DNA from 2 places in the Streptomyces sp. NBC_00096 genome. Region 2 is predicted to be linked to the other one. Evidence: riboswitches for the same ligand, from Rfam matches in the RefSeq annotation. Region 2 holds a riboswitch; the other holds the start of a gene.

Region 1 (3,402 bases), 2.2 Mb from region 2:
CTCGCCCGGGGCCGCCTCCGGGGCTCCGCATTCGCCCTGGGCCTGCGGCTCGCTGCCCAGGAGGGTGCGGACCAGCGGGTGGGCGCAGAACAGGCCGTCGCGGACGCCGATGCCGTACTCGGCGGAGAGCGCGGCGGCGAAGTGGGAGCTGTTCCAGCCGTCCACCACGAAGGAGATGACGCCGACGCGCGGGGCGTCGTCACCGAAGAGGGAGAGGATCCGCACGGCCGGGACGTCGGCCAGACCGTCCCGGACCTTGGCGATGAGCTGCCGCTCGCGGGCGACGAGGCTTTCGAACCCGGCCTCGTTCAGCGCCTTGCAGGCGGAGGCGATGGAGTAGACGCCGATGACGTTCGGGGAGCCGGCCTCGTGGCGGGCGGCCGTGGTGTGCCACTCGACGTCCACGCCGCCGTCCTCGCGCCTGGCCACCTTGCGGGAGGCGCCGCCGCCGGCGAGGTACGGCTCGGCCTCCTGGAGCCAGTCCGAGCGGCCGGCGAGGACGCCCGAGCCGAAGGGCGCGTAGAGCTTGTGGCCGGAGAAGGCGACCCAGTCCACGTCCAGCTCCTGCACGGAGACGGGGTGGTGCGGGGCCAGCTGGGCGGCGTCCAGCACGATCCGTGCGCCGTGGGCGTGCGCGGCGGCGGCGAGCTCCTTGACGGGCCACAGTTCACCGGTGACGTTCGAGGCGCCGGTGACGCAGACCAGCGCCGGACCGTAGGGGTCGCGGCCGGCGAGCGCCCGCTCCAGGGTCTCGACGGCCTGGGCCGGGGTGCGGGGCGCGTTGAGGTAGGTGACCTGCGCGTCCTTCCACGGCAGCAGCGAGGCGTGGTGCTCGGTCTCGAAGACGAACACCTGGCAGTCGGCCGGCACCACGGCGGCGAGCAGGTTGAGGGAGTCGGTGGTGGACCGGGTGAAGATCACCTGGTCGGAGGGGCGGCAGTCGAGGAACTCGGCGACGGTGACGCGGCTCTGCTCGAAGAGGTCGGTGGAGAGCTGCGAGAGGTAGCCGGCGCCGCGGTGCACGCTGCCGTAGTACGGGGCGTACGCGGCCACGTCGTCCCAGACGCGCTGCAGGGCGGGGGCGCTGGCCGCGTAGTCGAGGGCGGCGTAGGTGACTTCGCCGCCGGTGACGAGCGGGACGGTGACGTCACGGCCGAGGACCGGCAGCGGCTCGGCACAGGCGGGGTCGACGGTGACGTCGGCGGAAGCGGTGGAGGCGGCGGCGTTCAGGGTTGCGGACATGGCGGTATCTCCCGGCAGGCGGTCTGAATGGCTTCGACGAGCCCGTACGCGGACACGGCGCTGCGGCCGTTCGGGGTACGGGAATTGCCCCGGAGGAAGGGATGGCGTCCGCAGATGTGCGGGTACGCGGAAATGACCCTGTTCCGAGGGGTGAAGAAGGGGCGAGTCGCCCTATCGCATTCGCTTGCTCACGGAAAACGCTCCTCGAGAGACCAGGACCCCTGGTGTCGAGGGATCCGCGCTTGCCGTAGGCCTCACTGCCTACGACCTGGTCATCACCCGGGGCACCCCGCCACGGAAGGAGGGTTGCCGGACAGCAAGCCGGGGCCAAAACGCTGTCACTCGTGACCTGAGGAGCATCCTGCCACAAGATCCTCCGGGCGCAAGACCCCGGTCCACATTCCGGACCGGGATCTTGGCCTGATCCGACCGTCAGGCGTTGCTGGCCGCCACCCACCGCGCCAGCGCCGCCCGGGCGGCGCCCGAGTCGATCGACTCCGCAGCCCGCACGACCCCCGCCGCCAGCTGCTCCTCCAGCGACCCCGTACCCGGATCCAGCGCCACCAGGGCCGCCGCGGAGTTCAGCAGTACGGCGTCACGGACCGGGCCGGTCTCGCCGGCCAGCAGGCGGCGCGCCACGTCCGCGTTGTACGAGGCGTCCGCGCCGCCGAGCTCGGAGACGTCCACCAGGGGGATGCCGATGTCGCGCGGGTCGAAGGTCTGCTCGGCGACCTTGCCGTCCCGGACCCACCAGACCTTGGAGGTCGCCGTGGTGGTGAGCTCGTCCAGGCCGTCGTCACCGCGGAAGACCAGCGCCGAGGAACCGCGCTCCGCCAGCACGCCCGCGACGATCGGGGCCATCCGGGCGTCGGCCACGCCGGTGGCCTGGGCCCGTACCTTCGCCGGGTTGGTGAGCGGGCCGAGGAAGTTGAAGGTGGTCCGGATGCCCAGTTCCTTGCGGGCCGCCGCCACGTGCCGCAGCGCCGGGTGGAACCTGACCGCGAAGCAGAAGGTGATCCCGGCTTCCTCGGCGACCTGCGCGACCCGTGCGGGGGTGAGGTCCAGGTTGACGCCGAGCTTCTCCAGGACGTCCGAGGAGCCGCTGGCGGAGGACGCGGCCCGGTTTCCGTGCTTGACCACCTTGGCGCCCGTACCGGCCACCACGACCGCCGACATGGTCGAGATGTTGACGGTCTTGGCGCCGTCGCCCCCGGTGCCGACGATGTCCACCGTCCGGCCCGGCACCTCGATCAGGTTGGCGTGTTCGTACATGGCCCGCACCAGACCGTTGATCTCCGCGACCGTCTCGCCCTTGGCCCGCAGCGCGACCGCGAAGCCGGCGATCTGGGCGTCGGTGGCCTCGCCCCGCATGATCCGGTCCATCGCCCAGGCCGTGTCGTCGGCGCTGAGGTCCCGGCCGGTCAGCAGGGCGTCCAGCACGCCCGGCCAGCCACGGGCCGCCACGCTGTCGCCGCCTGCCGGGGTCACAACGTTCATGGTCCGCTCCTGCTGCTGGTCGGCCGTCCGATGCCGGGGCCCACGTCGAATGGGAAGGGCTTCAGCCTATCCAGCCCCGGAGACGGCAAAGAGCCCCGTCCAGACACTGGACGGGGCTCTCGCCGTGGCAACACCAGGACTGACCGAAATCAGTCCCTCAAGCGTGTGAAACGTGTGAAGCCGTGACGCGGGAGATCAGTGGTGGCCGTGGCCGCTCTGGATCTCCTTGTACTCCTCGACCGAGGGCTTCGGGATCTGGTTGTTCTCCCCGTAGTAGCCCTTGCTGAGCTTCACGCGGAGCTTCTCCAGCGCCTTCACCTTGCGCTCGACACCGTTCTCGTCGACCGTCGCGCCGATCTCGGCGGGCTGGTACTGCTCGTACGAGGTGAGCGTGTGCAGCTTGCCCTGCGAGAGCGGCTCGTGGACCTCGACGAACTCACCGTGCGGCAGGCGCTTGATGATGCCGGTCTCGCGACCGTGCAGCACCTTGTCCCGGTCCCTGCGCTGGAGGCCGAGGCAGATGCGCTTGGTGATGATGAAGGCGACGACCGGACCGACGAAGAACGCGACGCGGGCGAACCAGGTGATCGAGTTGATCGACAGGTGGAAGTACTGCGCGAACATGTCGTTTCCACCGGCGATCAGCAGGATGACGTACCACGC
Region 2 (3,402 bases):
CGCGCCCGGTCAAACGTCAGCTCCTGCGTGTCCGGCGGACCGAGACGAAGACCACTGCGCCGACCCCGGCCGTCACGCCACGCGGCGGCTCGCGTACTCCTCGATGTCCCGCATCGGCGGCCGCTCCACGGTGTCCACGGCGTGGGTGTGCGCCACGAACCCCTCCGGACCGCGCTCGAACTGCGTCAGCTCGGGGCGCACGAGGTGCCCCCGCGAGAGCCGCAGCAGCGCCGTGCGGTAGATCGCCGCGGCCATCCGCCCCAGCGCCTGGCCGTCCTGGTGCCGGTGCAGCCGTACGCCCACGTCCACCTGGGCCAGCGCGTCCAGCCCGACCGTGTGCAGCGCGTCCACCAGCAGGCCCAGCTCGACGCCGTAGCCCACGGGGAAGGGCAGCCGCTCCAGCAGCTCGCGGCGTACGGCGTACTCGCCGCCCAGCGGCTGGACGAAGCCCGCCAGCCGGGGCCAGTGGAGGTTGAGCAGCGGGCGGGCCACCAGCTCCGTGACCCGGCCGCCCTGGCCGGGGGTGTCCCCCAGGGGGCGGTCGTACATCGCCTTGACGAACTGCACCTGCGGATCGGTCAGCAGCGGGCCGACGATCCCGGAGACGAAGGAGGCGGAGAAGTCCCGCAGGTCGGCGTCGACGAAGCAGACGACGTCACCGGAGGTGGCCAGCAGCGAGCGCCACAGCACTTCGCCCTTGCCGGGCACGGCGGGGATGCGCGGCAGGATCTCGTCGCGGTGCACCACCCGGGCGCCCGCCTTGGCCGCGACCTCGGCGGTGCGGTCGGTGGAGCCCGAGTCGATCACCACCAGTTCGTCGACCAGGGGGAGCGGGGGCCCCTCGATCAGATCGCGCCGGATCACCTCGACGATCTCCCCGACGGTGGCCTCCTCGTTCAGCGCGGGCAACACCACGCTGACCGTCGTACCGGCTGCCCTTTTGGCGGAAAGCAACTGGTCGAGCGGTCGGTCGGCGGCGGACCAGGAGCGGTCTGCCAGCCAGCGCTCCACCTCTTCCAGCACCTTCGGAACTCCTCTGTCGATCCGTGGACCACCTGCGGTTTCGGCCGAAATGTGATCCATCTCGCGGTTCGGACGGCTGTCTCAACCACCCGGGGCTTCGGTTACAGTCTTGAACAACGCAAAGGTCCGCCGCATGCCGGGGGCCCGCGTACAAACGCCCGGGCGCGCCACAGAGCGTGTTGCCCGGTGCCATACCGCTCATCCAGAGGGGCAGAGGGACACGGCCCGTTGAAGCCCCGGCAACCCTCCAGTCGGTTCTCGCGATCGCGCACACCAGCGACGTCAGCGAGGTCCCCGGCTAGGGAAGGTGCCAATTCCGTCTCATGGCGAAGTGCGCCATGGGGAAGATGAGGAGAAAGGGCCTCGCCATCATGGCTGCACAGACTGTCTCAACCTCTGCCGAATCCGCTGCTTCGGGCACTTCTGTCGATCTCGGTCCCGCCACCGGCCTTTCCTGTCGTGAGTGCGGTACCCGCTTCGAGCTCGGCCCGATCTTCGCCTGCGCCGAATGTTTCGGACCTCTCGAAGTCGCCTACGAGCTGCCGCTCGGTGACCCCGAAGCCCTGCGCGCCGCGATCGAGGCCGGCCCGAACAACATCTGGCGCTACGCGCCGCTGCTGCCCGTCCCGGCGGACGTGGCCTCCAAGCCGAGCCTGAACCCGGGCTTCACCAAGCTCGTGGACGCGGCCAACCTGGCCAAGGAGCTCGGCTTCACCGGCAAGCTGTACGTCAAGGACGACTCCGGCAACCCGACGCACTCCTTCAAGGACCGCGTCGTGGCCATCGCCGTCGAGGCCGCCCGCGCCTTCGGCTTCACCACCCTCTCCTGCTCCTCCACCGGCAACCTGGCCGGCGCCGTCGGCGCCGCGGCCGCCCGCGCCGGCTTCCGCTCCTGCGTCTTCATCCCGCACGACCTGGAGCAGGGCAAGGTCGTCATGGCCGGTGTCTACGGTGGCGACCTGGTCGGCATCGAGGGCAACTACGACGACGTCAACCGCTTCTGCTCCGAGCTCATCGGTGACCCGCTGGGCGAGGGCTGGGGCTTCGTCAACGTCAACCTGCGCCCGTACTACGGCGAGGGTTCCAAGACCCTGGCGTACGAGATCTGCGAGCAGCTCGGCTGGCAGCTGCCCGACCAGATCGTCATCCCGATCGCGTCCGGCTCGCAGCTGACGAAGATCGACAAGGGTCTGCAGGAGCTGATCAAGCTCGGCCTCGTCGAGGACAAGCCGTACAAGATCTTCGGTGCCCAGGCCGAGGGCTGCTCGCCCGTCTCGACCGCCTTCAAGGCCGGTCACGAGGTGGTCCGCCCGCAGAAGCCGAACACCATCGCCAAGTCGCTGGCCATCGGCAACCCGGCGGACGGCCCGTACGTCCTGGACATCGCGCGCCGCACCGGCGGCTTCGTCGAGGACGTCAACGACGAGCAGGTCGTCGAGGCCATCAAGATCCTCGCGCAGACCGAGGGCATCTTCGCCGAGACCGCGGGCGGCGTGACCGTCGGCGTGACGAAGAAGCTGGTCGAGAACGGTCAGCTCGACCCCTCGCTGACCACCGTGATCCTGAACACCGGTGACGGCCTCAAGACCCTGGAGGCGGTGGCCGCCGACAGCGGCCAGACCGCCACCATCCGCCCGAGCCTGGACGCGTTCCGCGCCGCCAACCTGGCCTGATCTCCCTCCCTGCACCCCGGAAAGGCAGTAGCGCCATGAGCGTCAACGTCCGCATCCCCACCATCCTGCGCACCTACACCGGTGGCAAGGCCGAGGTCCCCGCCGAGGGCGCGACCCTCGCCGAGGTCATCGAGTCCCTGGAGAAGAGCCACCCGGGCATCGCCGCGCGCGTCCTGGACGACCAGGGCAAGCTGCGCCGCTTCGTGAACGTCTACGTCAACGACGACGACGTGCGCTTCGAGGGCGGGCTGCAGACGTCCACCCCGGACGGCGCGGGCATCTCGATCATTCCGGCCGTCGCGGGCGGCTGCTGACGACGGGCCCGCTCCGCCCAGAACGCTGAATTGCCCCCTCCGGTAATAACCGGAGGGGGCAATTCTGCTTGATTGGGCGCGGTAAGGTTGGGGAAGTCCCCTCCGCTGTTCTTGCCCGCCGCATATGAGCGGGCCGCGAGAGGGTTGACATTGAGTCAACATGCAAGTGCGCTATGGGGCGTTGGCGTGGTTTGTCCGGCCCGAGTTGCCCAGGAATATTCCTGATTTTCACCCTATTTCAATCTTTTGGCGTGTCCAGAATTCTCGTCGGAATGACCTGTTGCAGACAGCAGCGGTGCGGATACATTCAGCCCCGGTCGAGGCGTTCCGGCGCAAGTTCTGACCCGGGACCGCGAAGTGCGGTCCTGCGCAAGGGCCAGTAATAGGGGAGT

What was found. Region 2 has a riboswitch for S-adenosylmethionine ahead of thrC (threonine synthase). Riboswitches for the same ligand answer to the same signal wherever they lie in the genome.
Region 1: another riboswitch for S-adenosylmethionine. It lies ahead of OG904_RS22620 (aminotransferase class V-fold PLP-dependent enzyme); the one in region 2 lies ahead of thrC (threonine synthase).

The regions. Positions count from the first base shown of each region.
Region 1 is NZ_CP108221.1:5,128,721-5,132,122, reverse strand. It holds gene OG904_RS22620 (aminotransferase class V-fold PLP-dependent enzyme) at 1-1,242, opposite strand, end outside; SAM riboswitch class IV at 1,476-1,592, opposite strand; gene trpD (anthranilate phosphoribosyltransferase) at 1,675-2,739, opposite strand; gene OG904_RS22610 (cytochrome bc complex cytochrome b subunit) at 2,935-3,402, opposite strand, start outside.
Region 2 is NZ_CP108221.1:2,957,095-2,960,496, reverse strand. It holds gene OG904_RS12770 (glucosyl-3-phosphoglycerate synthase) at 73-1,023, opposite strand; SAM riboswitch class I at 1,219-1,377, shown strand; gene thrC (threonine synthase) at 1,395-2,696, shown strand; gene OG904_RS12760 (MoaD/ThiS family protein) at 2,732-3,010, shown strand.